2 regions of the Paucibacter sp. M5-1 genome follow, and region 1 is predicted to be linked to the other one. Evidence: riboswitches for the same ligand, from Rfam matches in the RefSeq annotation. Region 1 holds a riboswitch; the other holds the start of a gene.
What was found. A riboswitch is a leader RNA that binds a small molecule or an ion and turns the genes downstream of it on or off. The one in region 1 is predicted to bind thiamine pyrophosphate.

Region 1 (7,621 bases):
ATCCGAGGCCTCGATGGAGCGCCGCAAGAAGGAAGGGTATTTCTGATCATGAGCGCCGTTTTGAACCATCTGATCCACGATGCTGAAGTCGACACCCATCACCGCGCGCTGCGCTTCCTGACTGCCGGCAGCGTCGATGACGGCAAGAGCACGCTGATCGGTCGCCTGCTGTTCGACAGCCGCGCCATCCTGGCCGACCAGCTCGACACCTTGGAAAAACGCGCCGCCGGCCAACCGATCGATCTGAGCTTGCTGACCGACGGCCTGGAAGCCGAGCGCGAGCAAGGCATCACGATCGATGTGGCCTACCGCTACTTCGCGACCAAGACACGCAAGTTCATCATTGCCGACGCGCCCGGTCATGAGCAGTACACCCGCAATATGGTCACGGCCGCCGCTGGCTCGGACGCCGCCGTCGTGCTGGTCGACATCACCAAGCTCGATGTGAGCCAGGACCAGGTGCAGCTGCTGCCCCAGACCCGCCGCCACAGCCTGCTGGCCCATCTCTTGCGCGTGCCGAGCATCGTGTTCGCGATCAACAAGATCGACGCGGCCGAAGATCCGGGTGCCGCGTTCGCTGCGGTCAGCCAAGCCTTGCGGGCTTTTGCCGCCCAGGCCGGCATCGAAGTCACGGCCATCGTGCCGGTCTCGGCGCTGCGCGGAGACAACGTGACCCAGCCGCTGGACGCCGCCTGGTATGACGGCCCCTCGCTCTTGCAGGTGCTCGAAGGCCTGCCGGCAGCGCAAGAGAAGGTCGAGGGCCAGCTCCTGATCCCCGTCCAGTACGTAGCCAAGGAGGGCGAGGGCACCGGGCACCAGCCGCGCACCCTGTGGGGCCGCATCGCCCACGGCCAGGTCAAAGCTGGCGACACCGTGCAGATCCTGCCCAGCGGCGAGACGGCGGTCGTGGCGGAGGTGCGTCGCGCCGGCGAAACCGTGGCCCACAGCGTGGCCGGCGAGTCGGCCGGCGTCGTGCTGGACCGCCAGCTGGACGTCAGCCGCGGCGACTGGATCGTCACGCCGGGCTCGGCCAAGCCCGTGCAGAGTTTCGAGGCAACTCTTGCTTGGCTGGACACCGAGCCGGCGCAGATCGGCCGCAAGTACTGGGTGCGCCATGGCAACCGCTGGGTCCAGGCCCGCATCAGTGCGATCGAACACAAGCTCGATGTCAACAGCCTGGCCGAGACCGAAGCCCATGAGCTGGCGGTCAACGAGATCGGCCATGTGCGCATCGAGGTGCAGCAGGCCCTGCCGGTCGAGCCCTATGCCAGCAACCGCGTTGGCGGCGCGCTGATCGTGGTCGACCCGACGAGCAACCGCACCAGCGGCGCGCTGCTGGTGCGCTGATCATGAGCCAGGGCCGCGTCATCTTCGTCAGCGCCGGACCAGGGGCAGCCGACCTGATCACCTTGCGCGGCGCGCGCGCGCTGGCACAGGCCGATGTCGTGCTGTTCGACGCACTGACCGACCCGGCGCTGCGCGAACTGGCACCGCAGGCCCGGTGGCTGGACGTGGGCAAGCGCGGCTTCACCAACAGCACGGCGCAGACGGCGATCAACGCGCTGCTGGTCAAGCAGGCGCGCAGCCACGCGGTGGTCGTGCGTTTGAAGGGCGGCGACGCCAGCATCTTCGGTCGGCTGGAGGAAGAGCTGCAGGCCCTGGCCGAGGCGGGCATTGCGAGCGAAGTCGTGCCCGGCGTCACCGCAGCGCTCGCCGCCGCCGCCCACACCCAGCGCCCGCTGACCCGGCGCGGCCAGGGCCGCAGCGTCAGCCTGACGACCGCGATGACGCAGGAGGGCGATCTGCGCGCGCTCCGGTCGGCCGACACCGAGGTCTTCTATATGGCCGGGCGCCAGCTCGCCGCGCTGTCGCGCAAACTGGTCGAGGCCGGCTGGCCGGCCGACACGCCGACCAGCGTGGTCTCGCGCGCCGGCTGCGTCGACGCGCTGGCCAGCGAGCACCCGGTGTCAGGTCTTGCGGCCGCCGCCTTGCTGCACAAGGGCCGGCCGACCGTCGTCACCGTGGGCGCCGGCGCCCGGGCGGTGGTGAAAACCTTGCCCAAAGCCCCTGAGCTTGAGCGGCCACAAAGCCGGGCCAAGACCCTCAGTGATTAAAATCCGCCTCTTGCCACCGCCGGGCCGTCCAGGCCCGACCGGCACCAGGCCCTCAAAAACCCGAGTTTTCCCATGACACACGTCGTTACCGAAGCCTGCATCCGCTGCAAATACACCGATTGCGTGGATGTCTGCCCCGTCGATTGCTTCCGCGAAGGCCCGAACTTCCTGACCATCGACCCCGATGAGTGCATCGACTGCGCCGTGTGCATCCCGGAGTGCCCGGTCAATGCCATCCTGCCGGAAGAAGATGTGCCGGGCAATCAGCAGCACATGATCAAGATCAACGCCGATCTGGCCAAGAACTGGCCCAGCATCACCAAGCGCAAGCCGGCCCTGCCCGATGCCGATGACTGGAAAGATCGCACGGACAAGCTGTCCGAGCTGATTCGCTAAGCCCTTTGAGCCCGCACGCCGCCGTGACGACAGCGCTGCCCGTGATCGAGACCGATGCCGTCATCGTCGGTGCCGGCCCGGTGGGCCTGTTCCAGGTCTTCGAGCTGGGTCTGCTGGAGATCAAGGCCCACATCATTGACTCGCTGGCCTATCCCGGCGGCCAGTGCATCGAGCTCTATCCCGACAAGCCCATCTATGACATCCCGGCCGTGCCGGTGTGCACCGGCAAGGAGCTGACCGACAGCCTGCTCAAGCAGATCGAGCCCTTCGGTGCGAGCTTCCATCTGGGCCAGGAGGTCACGGTGGTGCAGAAGCAGGACGACGGCCGCTTCTTCGTCGCGACCGCCAAGGGCACGCAGTTCCTGAGCAAGACCCTCTTCATCGCCGGCGGCGTCGGCAGCTTCCAGCCGCGCACCTTGAAGGTCGAGGGCGCCGAGGCCTTCGAGGGCTCACAGCTGCATTACCGCGTGCGCGGCCCGGAGCAGTTTGCAGGCAAGAACCTGCTGGTGGTCGGCGGCGGTGATTCGGCGCTGGACTGGGCGCTGAACTTCTGCGCCGGCAATGCCGACGGCAACCCGCACAAGGCCGAGAGCGTGATCCTCTTGCACCGGCGGGACGGCTTCAAGGCCGCGCCGGCCAGCGTCGCCAAGATGCGCGCGCTGTGCGAGGCGCAGGAGATGCAGTTCCTGGTCGGCCAGGTGAGCGGCCTGGTCGAGGAAGGCGGCGCGCTGACCGGCGCCCGGGTCACCGGCGCCGACGGCGTCACCCGCATCGTGCCCTGCGACCAGGTGCTGGCCTTCTTCGGCCTGAGCCCCAAGCTCGGCCCGATCGCCGAATGGGGCCTGGCGCTGGAGCGCAAGCAGATCGTCGTCGACACCGAGAAGTTCGAGACCAGCGTGCCGGGCATCTTCGCGGTCGGCGATGTCAACACCTATCCGGGCAAGAAGAAGCTGATCCTGTCGGGCTTCCACGAGGCCGCGCTGGCCGCCTTCGGCGCCGCGCCCTATGTCTTCCCCGACAAGCGCATCCATCTGCAGTACACGACCACCAGCCCGAAGCTGCACAAGGTGCTGGGGGTCGAATCCCCCGTGTTCGACTGAGAACGCGGCGCCGCTACAATCCGGCCACGCTTCACGGCTTTGCTGTGGAGCTCTTCGCTAGGGGTGTTGGCTCACCAGATGAGCCGACTGAGAAAGTCCCTTTGAACCTGATTGAGGTAATCCTCGCGCAGGGAAGCAAGCAAGAGCCGCCGTCGACCACCATTCCTTTCTCCTGCCGACGTGCGCGTTCCTGTGACGCCGACCTGCCATCGCTTGCAGTCCCGATGGCACATCAACACCTGACCCTCCTGGCCGCCGCGCTGCTGTGCAGCACGCTGGCCCATGCCCAACAAGCCTCCAACGCCCTGCCCGCCGTCTCGGTCAGCGGCCGCTCGGCCGACACACCCGTCAGCGTCGGCGGCTTTGGCGACACGCCCATCGCCAAGCTGCCGATCCAGGCCACCTTGCTGGGCAGCGAGCGCATGCTGGACCTGGGCCTGAGTTCGCTGGCCGGCATCACAGCGCTGGACGCCAGCATCGGCGACGCCTACAACTCGCAGGGCTATGTCTCCTATCTGAAGATCCGCGGCTTCGACCTCGACAACCGCTTCAACTACCGCCGCGATGGGCTGCCCATCAATGCCGAGACCGCGCTGAGCCTGGCCAACAAGAGCAGCATCGAGGTGCTCAAGGGCAGCTCGGGCATCCAGGCCGGCACCAGCGCGCCCGGCGGGCTGGTGAACCTGGTCGTCAAGCGGCCCACCGCCGCGCCGCTGAGCAGCCTGCTGCTGAGCGTCAGCGAGCGCGGCACGGTCGAGGCCGGTGTCGACCTGAGCCGCCGCTTCGGCGAGGCCCAGGTCTTCGGCTTGCGCCTCAATGCCAGCGCCGCCGAGTTGCGTCCGCAACTGCGCGACGCCAAGGGCGAGCGCCAGGCTGTTGCGCTGGCCGGCGACTGGCGTCTGGCACCCGACACGCTGCTGGAGGCCGAGTTCGAATGGAATCGGCAGAGCCAGCCCAGCCAGGCGGGCTTCAGCCTGCTCGGCGAGCGCCTGCCCGATGCGAAGTCCATAGACCCACGCATCAATCTGAACAACCAGGCCTGGAGCCAGCCGGTGGTGTTCGACAACCACCATGCGTCGCTGCGGCTGCAGCAGCACCTGAACGCGGACTGGAAAGCGCAGGCGCATCTGGGGCTGCAGCGGCTGACAACCGATGACCGACTGGCCTATGCATCGGGCAAATACGACCCGCTGACTTACGCCTGCGCGCCCTGCGACCGCTATGCCGAGGACGGCAGCTTCTCGGTATGGGACTTCCGCAGCGAGAACGAGCGCCGCGACAGCGACGCGCTGGATCTGTCGCTGGCAGGCCGGTTCATTGCCGCCGGCCTGCGCCATGAGCTGAGCACCGGGCTGCTGTTGAGCCGCTTCGAGAGCCGCTTCCAACGCCAGGCCTACAACCTCGTCGGCGTCGGCACGATAGACGGCAAGACCGAGGTCGGCGCCGATCCCAGCCTGACCGACGAAAACACCAACCGCGACGAGCGCAGCCGCGAGTTCTATCTGCGCGACTCGATCCAGCTCGGCGCCCAGTGGCAGGCCTGGCTGGGTCTGCGCCACACCCGGCTGACGCGTGACAGCGTGCGCACCGATGGCTCGCGCCCCACCCACTACAGCCAGAGCTTCACCACGCCCTGGCTGGGTCTGAGCTATGCGCTTTCCAGCCAGCACGTGGTCTATGCCAGCTGGGGTGAAGGCGTCGAATCGGAGGTCACGCCCAACCGCAGCCGCTACACCAATGCCGGCCAGGCCCTGCCGGCGCTGAAGAGCGAACAGTTCGAGATCGGTTTCAAGGCCGGCAGCAACACGGTGGATTGGGGCATCAATGTCTTCGACACCCAGCGCCCGGCCTGGCGCGATGTCGGTACCTGCGACGACAACGACAACAGCTGCACGCGCGTCGCCGATGGAGAAGCCCGCCATCGCGGCGTCGAGGCGCAAGCCGACCTGAAATGGCGCGGCGGCGGCCTGCTGGCCAGCGCGATGAAGCTGCGCGCACGCCGCCAGGGCAGCGCCGACCCCAGCCTCAACGGCCTGAAGCCGGCCAATGTGGCCGAGCGCTCGCTGAAGCTGCAGGCGCGGCAGAACATCGGCCTGCCCGGTCTGCAGTTGCAAGCCGGCCTGGTGTATGAAGGGGCGCGCGCCGTGTTGCCCGACAACAGCCTCAGCATCCCCAGCTGGACCCGTCTGGATCTGGGGGCGCGCTACGAGCACAGCCTGGGCAATCAGCTGCTGATCTGGCGAGTCGGCGTCGACAACGCCAGCAATCGCCGGGCCTGGAAGGAGTCCCCCTTCCAGTACGGCCATGTGTACTTGTACCCACTCGCGCCCCGCACTTGGCGCGCAAGTTTGGAACTCAGCTTGTAAAGCCAAAAAAATCCGGTCTATAATGCAAGGCTCTGTTCCTCGATAGCTCAGTCGGTAGAGCGCCGGACTGTTAATCCGTAGGTCCCTGGTTCGAGCCCAGGTCGAGGAGCCAGAATTTCAGTGGCAGTGGTACGGATCCGCTGCCGCAAACAAGAAGTAAAAAACATACCGAACAATTCCTCGATAGCTCAGTCGGTAGAGCGCCGGACTGTTAATCCGTAGGTCCCTGGTTCGAGCCCAGGTCGAGGAGCCAAATATTGAAGCCCTGCATGTGAAAGCGTGTGGGGCTTTTTTCTTGCCCAGTCACTCGCCGCCATGAAGCCCCTCATCCAACTCTTCTTCAGAACCCTGCGCACCCTGCTTGGCCCGGTCATGCTGCTCAAGGAACGCCTGTCCCGCCCGGCGGCCTTGCAGCGCCCCGCCGAGCAACAGGCCGAGGTCGATCGGCAGTGCGACAACCTGGCGCTCTATCAGTTCACGACCTGCCCCTTCTGCATCAAGGTCCGCCAGGAAATGCATCGCCTGGCCCTGCCTATCCAGCGCATGGACGCCCAGCATGAAGCCCAGCATCGCACCGCCCTGCAGCAAGGCTCGGGGGCAAGCAAAGTGCCCTGCCTGAAGATCACCGACGACGCCAGCGGCACCGTGCAATGGCTGAGCGAATCGGGCGCCATCATTGCCTATCTGCGCGGGCGCTTTGCGGCATGAGCGGTAGCAGATGAGCATGAGCACTCTCGAGCATCTGCGCTCCGGCGCCCTTGCCGGCGCGCGCCGGCTGACGCTGCGCGAGGGCCTCAGCGAATTTCCCCGCGAGATCTTTGAGCTGGCCGAGACGCTGGAGGTGCTCGATCTGTCAGGCAATGAGTTGGCCAGCCTGCCGGACGATCTGCCCCGACTGCAGCGCCTGCGCATCATCTTCTGCTCGAACAACCGCTTCACCACGCTGCCCGCCGTACTGGGCCGCTGCGCCCAGCTGGAGATGGTGGGCTTCAAGGCGAACCGGATCCGCCAGGTGCCGGCCGAGGCCCTGCCCGTGCGGCTGCGCTGGCTGATCCTGACCGACAACGAGATCGAGGCCCTGCCCGTCGCGATCGGCCGCTGCGGACGGCTGCAGAAACTGGCGCTGGCGGGCAATCGGCTGCGCGCGCTGCCGGCCGACATGGCCGCCTGCACCGGGCTCGAACTGCTGCGCATCTCGGCCAACCGGCTGGCGGCCTTGCCCGACTGGCTGCTGACACTGCCCAGGCTCAGCTGGCTGGCCTATGCGGGCAATCCGTTTTGCGAGGTCCTGGAAGAGGCCACCTTGGCGCAGGCACCGCTGGCCACGATACCCTGGCGCGAGCTGCGCCTGCACGAGCAGCTCGGCGAGGGCGCCTCGGGCGTGATCCATCGTGCCGAGCGAGTGGGCTGCGGCACGCCGCTTGCCGTCAAGATCTTCAAGGGCGAGGTCACCAGCGACGGTCTGCCGCGCAGCGAGATGGCGGCGGCGATGCTGGCCGGCGAGCATCCGAATCTGATTCCGCTGCTGGGTCGTGTCAGCGGCCATCCGACCCAGGCCCAGGGCCTGGTGATGCAGCTGATCCCGCCCGAATTCCGCAGCCTGGCCCAGCCGCCCAGCCTGGACTCCTGCACCCGCGACATCTAC
Region 2 (7,621 bases), 2.6 Mb from region 1:
ACCTCGCCGCGCACGCCGCGCAGGCTCGGCAGCTCGGGCCGGCCACCCAGGCCGCGCGTGTCGATGGCCCAGTCGGCGTGGACATGCCGGCCGTCGGCCAGTTGCAGGCGGCCAGGTTCGACGGCGCTCACGGCCTGCTGCCAATGCCAGGCCACGCCGACCGCCTCGGCATGCAGGGCCGCCATCGCCTCGACCGGGTGGATCAGGCCTTCGCCGGGCAGCAGCCAGGCGCACGGCCCCGGCGCGAGCGCCGGCTCCAGCGCGCGCAGCTGATCCGGGCTCAGGTCCTGAGCACCGGGCATGCGGGCCAGCGCCCGTGCCGCCGCGCCCTGGTCGCCGCGGTGGGCCAGCAGCAGGCTGCCCTGCACCCTGAGGCGTACCGCTGTCTTGAGTCGGCCCACGATGCCGGGCCACAGGGCCAGGCTTTGCCAGCCGAGGGCGGCGATGTCCTCCCCGCCGCACTCCTGCTCGGCCAGCGGGCTCAGCATGCCGGCGGCGGTGAAGGCGGCCGCGCCCTGGCCGTCGAAGCTGGGCCCGGGGCCGAGCGCGGTGTCGAAGACCTCGACACTGTGCCCCGCCCGCGCCAGCGCCCAGGCGAACAGGCGGCCGGCCAGGCCGGCGCCGGCGATGGCGATGCGTGCCATCGGTTCAGGATTGGGTTTTGATGGGGATGTAGAGCTCGCTGCCCTGGGCCTTGAACTCGGCGCTCTTGTCGGCCATGCCCTGCTGGGCGGCGGCGTAGTCGCGCACCTCCTGCGTGATCTTCATCGAGCAGAACTTCGGCCCGCACATCGAGCAGAAATGCGCGACCTTGGCACTGTCCTTGGGCAGGGTCTCGTCATGGAACTCGCGCGCGGTGTCGGGGTCCAGGCCGAGGTTGAACTGGTCGGTCCAGCGGAACTCGAAACGGGCCTTGGACAGCGCGTCGTCGCGCGCCCGGGCGCCCGGGTGGCCCTTGGCGATATCGGCGGCGTGCGCCGCGATCTTGTAGGCCATCAGGCCGGCCTTGACGTCGTCGCGATCGGGCAGGCCCAGGTGTTCCTTGGGCGTGACGTAGCAGAGCATCGCGCAGCCGAACCAGCCGATCATCGCGGCGCCGATGCCGCTGGTGATGTGGTCGTAGCCGGGCGCGATATCGGTGGTCAGCGGCCCCAGCGTGTAGAACGGCGCCTCGTCGCAGTGCTTCAGCTGCTCGGTCATGTTCGCCTGGATCAGGTGCATAGGCACATGGCCCGGGCCCTCGATCATGGTCTGCACATCGTGCTTCCAGGCGATCTTGGTCAGCTCGCCCAGGGTGCGCAGCTCGGCGAACTGGGCCTCGTCGTTGGCGTCCGACAGCGAGCCGGGCCGCAGGCCGTCGCCGAGCGAGAAGCTGACGTCGTAGGCCTTCATGATCTCGCAGATCTCCTCGAAATGCGTGTAGAGGAAATTCTCCTGATGGTGGGCGATGCACCACTTGGCCAGGATGGAGCCACCGCGCGAGACGATGCCGGTGCGGCGCTTGACCGTCATCGGGATGAAGGGCAGGCGCACGCCGGCATGGATGGTGAAGTAGTCGACGCCCTGCTCGGCCTGTTCGATCAGGGTGTCGCGGAACAGCGCCCAGCTCAGGTCTTCGGCCACGCCGCCGACCTTCTCCAGCGCCTGGTAGATGGGCACAGTGCCGATGGGCACGGCGCTGTTGCGCACGATCCAGTCACGCGTCGTGTGGATGTTGCGGCCGGTCGAGAGGTCCATCACCGTGTCGGCGCCCCAGCGCGTGGCCCAGACCATTTTCTCGACCTCTTCCTCGATGGACGAGGTGACGGCCGAGTTGCCGATATTGGCGTTGACCTTGACCAGGAAGTTGCGGCCGATCGCCATCGGCTCCAGCTCGGTGTGGTTGATATTGGCCGGGATGATGGCGCGGCCACGGGCGATCTCGTCGCGCACGAACTCGGGCGTGATCAGCTCGGGAATGCTGGCACCGAAGGACTGGCCCTTCAGCCGGGCCTCGCGCTCGGCGTCCGCTTCGTACTCGCGCATCCATTCATGGCGCTGGTTCTCGCGGATCGCGACGAACTCCATCTCCGGTGTGACGATGCCGCGGCGCGCGTAGTGCAGTTGCGTGACGTTGTGGCCAGCCTTGGCGCGGCGCGGTGTGCGCTGCAGGCCGGCGCTGATCTCGTGCAGCTTGAGCTGCTGGGCCTGGTCGCGCAGGCCGTCGTCGATCAGCTGGATGCAGCGGCCCTCGTAGGCCTCGGTGTCCTGTCTCGCCTCGACCCAGGCGGCGCGTGGCGTGGGCAGGCCGCGCCGCACATCGATGGCGGCGGCCGGGTCGGTGTAGGGGCCGGAGGGGTCGTAGACGGTGACGGTTTCGCCGTTCGTCAGCGCGATCGCGCGCATCGGCACGCGCAGCTCGGGATGGCGCTCGCCGGCCAGATAGATCTTGGTCGACGCGGGCAGGGGTTCGCGGCTCAGCGCGATGCTCTGATCCAGCGCGGTCGGTTCGGTGATGCTGTTCATGACGGTCTCCAGGTGAACCCCGGAGACTGGTCTTGGAACGGCTGGGGACGGGCGCGCGAAGCGGGCAGGGCTCGCGCCCAGGGCATGGGGAGGCGAGCAGGCTCTTCTTACGCCGGTACAAACCGGATCAAGTTCAGCGGGACCATGGCTTCCACCACATCTCAGCCCGACGCTTCATTAAGACTTCTTAATCAAGCGCAGCAGGGCACCCCGGAGCAGGCGCGCAGTATAGGGTCAGGTGTGAACAGTTTGGCAAGAGTCGGTGCAAACCCGGAGCCTGTTCGGGGGGGCTTGCTGCCTACACTTCGGGCGCTTGACGCACAGGCGGCGATCCAGAAGACCAGCCGCAGTGTCCACACCAGACCAGGGAGGGATGGATGAAGATCAGCTTGCGGCATCACAGGGCCGGCGTGTTCGCCGGGCTCGCCATGGCATTGACACTGAGCGGCGGCCCAGGCCGGGCGCAGGATCTCGGCGATCTCGAGGCCAAGGCCAAGCTCAGCGCGGCCGAGCGGGCCAAGCGCGATGCCGACAAGGTCTACCAGTGGATACGCTTCCATGCCGACAAGGCGCCGGCCAAGCCCAGGGCGGCGCCCGAGGCCGCGGCGCCGGTCCGGCCGGCAGCGGCGCCCGCCGCCCCCAGGCCAGCGCCGCCGGAGCGGCCGGCGCTGGCGCAGCAGTCTCAAGCAGAGCCCAGGCCCGGGCCCGAGCAGCCGCTGGTGGCCACCGCGGCCCCGCCTGAGCCGACTACTCAGGCGGTGGCACTCGCTCCGCAAGCCGCCAGCCCGGCCATGGCCAGCCCGGCGGTCGCGGCGGTGGCGGCAGTGCCGCCCGCCCCCGAGCCGCCGGAAGAGCCGCTGCGGCTGATCGAGCGGGTCGAGCCCGAGTACCCGGCGGTGCTGCTGCGTGGCCGCGGCAGCGGCTCGGTGCTGGTGCAGTTCGAGGTCAAGCCCGATGGCACGGTGCAGGCGCCCGAGGTGCTGAAGTCCAGCAATCAGCGCCTGGTCGCCAGCGTGCTGGCGGCGGTGGCGCGCTGGCGTTTCGCGCCGATCAGCAAGACCCGGGTGGCCACGGTGGAGGTCGGTTTCCGGCCTCCGGAGTGAGGCCGCATCACTGGCCCGGGCAGGCCGACAGCGCCGTGGCCATCGCTTCGATAAAGACCCGGGTGCGCAGCGGCATCAGCCGACGTCCGGGAAAGACCGCCCAGCAGGCCGCCGGCGCCAGCTCCCAGTCGGGCAGCACCCGCACCAGTTCGCCGCGGCTGACATAGGGCTGGGCGAAGTGGTCGCCCACGGCCGTGATGCCGACGCCGGCGCAGGCCAGGCGCAGCAGCATATCGGGCGCGTTGACCAGGCTGCGCTTGTCGGGCACGCCTTGCCACGCCAGGCCCTCGCTGCCGCGCCGCAGGCTCCAGGGCATGGGCTCGCCGGAGCGCGACAGAATCATCAGCCCATGCATGCTGCCCAGGGCCTCGGGCAGTTGCGGTTCTCCATGCAGGCGCAGATAGCTGGGGGCGGCGTACAGGCTGTTCGTGAACAGGGCCAGACGGCGCGCGGCGAGCTGGCTGTCCTCGGGCAGATCGCCCATGCGCACCGCCAGATCGAAGCCCTCGGCGATCAGATCGACCCGGCGCGGCGACAGGTCCAGCTCCAGCGACACCTCCGGATACTCCAGGGCAAAGGCGCACAACATCGGCGCCAGTGCCTGGTGGGCGAAGTCGGCCGGCATCGAGACCCGCAGCCGCCCGGTCGGGCGCTGCTGGCGGTGCAGGGCCAGCGACAGCGCGCCGTCCACCTCGGCGGCCACCGCCCGCGCATGTTCCAGCACGCCCTGGCCGAACTCGGTCAGGGTCAGGCGGCGGGTGCTGCGCTGCAATAGCTTCTCGCCCAGCCGTTCTTCGAGTGCCGCCAGGCGGCGCGAGACGGTGGATTTGGGCAGCTTGACCCGCTCGGCGGCGCGGCTGAAGGAGCCGGCCTCGGCCACGCGGGCAAACAGCAGTAGATCGTCGGCGTCCAGGCTCATATCGGCGTGATTGTCTCGTTGGCGGAACGATCTTATCCAGACTGCCGTCTTCTGTCTCGTGGGTCTGCCCAATACATTGGAGTCATCGTCAAGACGACGACCCAACCCACTACCGGAGCACCACCATGAACGTTCTGCAAATCAATTCCAGCGTCCGTCGTGTCCAGGACGGCCAAGGCTCTTTCTCCACCCGTCTGGCCAGCGAACTGGTCGAGGCCTTGAAGGCCCAGCATGCCGGCGCCAGCGTCACCGTGCGTGACCTGGGCCTGAACCCGACCCCGGTGATGGACGAGGCCGCGTTGGGCGCGCTGTTCACCCCGGCCGATGCGCGCAGCGCCGAGCAGAATGCCCGCGTGGCCGAGAACGATGCGCTGATCAATGAGCTGCAAGCCCACGATGCGATCGTGATCGGCGCGCCGATGATCAACTTCGGCATCCCGACCCAGCTGAAGAACTGGATCGACGCGGTGGCCCGCGCCGGCACGACCTTCCGCTACACGGCCAACGGCCCCGAAGGCCTGGTCAAGGGCAAGAAGGTCTATGTGGTGCTGGCTCGCGGCGGCGTCTACCGCGACCAGCCCAGCGACACCATGGTGCCCTATCTGAAGACCGTGCTGGGCTTCCTGGGCATGACCGATGTCAGCTTCATCTATGCCGAAGGCCTGGCGATGGGCCCGGATGCCGAAGCCGCCGCAGTGGCCGGCGCCCGTGCGCAGATCGCCGAGCTGTTCAGCCCGGCTACGGTCTAATTCACTCTCATTCCCTGTCGACAAGGAGCACCGACCATGAGCACCACCACCTTGACTTCGCAGCTGACCCAGCCGCGCGCGGTGGAGCGACTGGTCGCCGGCCAGGCGACCAGCGACGGCGCCGGGGTCAAGCTGACCCGCGTGCTGACCAACACCTTGCAGCGCCGCCTGGACCCCTTTTTGATGCTGGACGCCTTTGGCTCGGATCAGGCCGATGACTACATCGCCGGCTTTCCCGACCATCCGCACCGCGGCTTCGAGACCATCAGCTATATGCTCGAAGGCCGGATGCGGCATCGCGACTCGGCCGGCAACGAGGGCTTGATCGAGGGCGGTGGCGTGCAATGGATGACCGCCGGCCGTGGCGTGATCCATAGCGAGCTGCCCGAGCAGCAGCAGGGCCGGATGGAAGGCTTCCAGCTGTGGCTCAACCTGCCGGCCAAGGACAAGCTGCGTGACCCTTGGTATCGCGACATCGCCAGCGCCGAGATCCCGGAGTTCGAGCAGGATGGCGTCAAGGTGCGCGTGATCGCCGGCGAGAGCCATGGCGTCAAGGGCGCGGTGCAGCGCGAACACACCGAGCCGCTGTACCTGGACCTGCATCTGGCGCCCGGTGCGAGCTTCGAGCAGCTGCTGCCCGAGACGCACAACGCGTTCGTCTACGTCTATCGCGGCGCGCTGCGCTTCGAGACCGGCTGCACGGTGCCGCCGCAACGCATGGCGATACTGGCCAACACACCGGGCAGCGACGGTGTGCGGCTGGTGGCTGGCGATGAGCCGACCCGCGCGATCCTGATCGCCGGCAAGCCGCTGAACGAGCCGATCGCGCAGTACGGCCCCTTTGTGATGAACACCCAGGCCGAGCTGATGCAGGCGGTGCGTGACTTCCAGACGGGCAAGCTGGCCTGAGCGAATGCGCGCAAACCCCGGCCGCCTGCTATCGCAGCAGCCGGCCGATCAGCCAGGCCAGGCTGCCGGCCGCGGCGCTGTAGCTCAGCGCCAGCAGCACATAGGCGGCCAGGCTGGGACCGACGATCCATTCCCCCTGGCCCAGTCCCAGGCTCTTGAGCAGCGGCATCCAGACCAGCACGAGCAGCACGCCTGGTGTGGCCAGGCCCAGCAGCAGCCGCTCCAGCCACATCGGCAGTCCGCTGTTGACGGCGGCGAACAGCAGCGGCACCAGGGCGAAGTAGGCGGCCGTCGCCCCGCTTGCGATCCAGGCCGCCGACACGCTCATGGATTGACCGGGCAGTTGGGGGCACGGCAGGCCAGGCGCTGCAGGGCGCGTGCGTCCAGCAGGTTGACGACACCGTCCTTGTTGAGGTCGCGCCTGTCACCGGGTACCAGGGCTGGCACATTGCGGAACTGCGTGATCAGGGCGTTGTCGGCCGCGTCGACCGAGCCATCGCCGTTCAGATCGCCGGTGATCCTGGGGAAGTGCTGCCAGCGCGAGATGGCCGCCGAAGCGCCGACCTGGGACAGCCGCTCGGCCGCTCCCCCTCCGAGCACCAGCAGGGACACGATCCGGTAAGGGCCGTCCGAATTGGCCAGCGCTTCGGAGGCGAGGCGGCTGGTCACATTGTTGACCCCGGCGCTCAGCTGGCGCGAGGCGTTGATCAGGCCCAGGTCTTTGCCACCGGCACCGAAGACCTTGTAGGAGATCTGGTAGAAGCCCGACACGGTGACCTTGACCGGGATGTTGATGTCCAGCGCGCCGATGAAGCCCGACTTCAGCACCGGCGTGACGCTCAGCGGGCCGGGCAGCTCGACAGGCTGGGCGCACAGCCCGGACAGCGGCACATTGAAGCTGCCCGCATTGTGGCGCCGGAAGGCCAGCACGAAATCGTCGCCGCCCACATCCAGCACCTCGATCAGGCGCACGCTGTAGGGCCCGTCGATGCCGATGCGGTCCTTGATGTCCTTGGCGCTGAACGTGGCCGAGCTGCTGGCCCGCCTGCCCACCGCCTCGAAGGCGGCCCGGCTTTCGATCACCCGGCCGTTGCTGCCGGCCAGCTGGATCTGGGCCGCGTAGCTGCCGTCCCCGCTGGCATCGAAACGCAGCGAGACCTGCAGGCCGCTGACGCAGCCGCCCGCACCCGCGAGATTGTTCAGCTGCACGCTGGCCTGGGTCAGCGTCGGTTGGAGCACGGTGATTCTGTGCATGGCCTGTCGGACCACCGGTCCGGTCGGCGTCGCGATGCTCGCGCGGCCCCGGATCTGGTAGCTGCCGGCCTGGGTGAACAGATGGTCGATGCTGTAGAGCCCGTCGTTGGCCAGGCCATCAGGTCCGGTGCCGGTGTCGATGGCGGTCTGCGCCGCGCTCTCCGGAGCATTGACCGGGCTGA

Region 2: another riboswitch for thiamine pyrophosphate. It lies ahead of thiC (phosphomethylpyrimidine synthase ThiC); the one in region 1 lies ahead of O5M90_RS09215 (TonB-dependent siderophore receptor).

Annotation. Positions count from the first base shown of each region.
Region 1 is NZ_JAPZLM020000001.1:1,981,222-1,988,842, forward strand. Features, by position in the region: gene cysD (sulfate adenylyltransferase subunit CysD) at 1-46, shown strand, start outside; gene O5M90_RS09195 (sulfate adenylyltransferase subunit 1) at 49-1,347, shown strand; gene cobA (uroporphyrinogen-III C-methyltransferase) at 1,350-2,114, shown strand; gene fdxA (ferredoxin FdxA) at 2,187-2,510, shown strand; gene O5M90_RS09210 (NAD(P)/FAD-dependent oxidoreductase) at 2,516-3,610, shown strand; TPP riboswitch at 3,660-3,761, shown strand; gene O5M90_RS09215 (TonB-dependent siderophore receptor) at 3,835-5,976, shown strand; tRNA gene O5M90_RS09220 (tRNA-Asn) at 6,013-6,088, shown strand; tRNA gene O5M90_RS09225 (tRNA-Asn) at 6,154-6,229, shown strand; gene O5M90_RS09230 (glutaredoxin family protein) at 6,292-6,684, shown strand; gene O5M90_RS09235 (leucine-rich repeat-containing protein kinase family protein) at 6,701-7,621, shown strand, end outside.
Region 2 is NZ_JAPZLM020000001.1:4,531,977-4,539,597, forward strand. Features, by position in the region: gene O5M90_RS21570 (FAD-dependent oxidoreductase) at 1-644, opposite strand, end outside; gene thiC (phosphomethylpyrimidine synthase ThiC) at 649-2,505, opposite strand; TPP riboswitch at 2,593-2,728, opposite strand; gene O5M90_RS21580 (energy transducer TonB) at 2,883-3,608, shown strand; gene O5M90_RS21585 (LysR family transcriptional regulator) at 3,616-4,527, opposite strand; gene O5M90_RS21590 (FMN-dependent NADH-azoreductase) at 4,653-5,276, shown strand; gene O5M90_RS21595 (pirin family protein) at 5,313-6,185, shown strand; gene O5M90_RS21600 (hypothetical protein) at 6,214-6,513, opposite strand; gene O5M90_RS21605 (dockerin type I repeat-containing protein) at 6,510-7,621, opposite strand, start outside.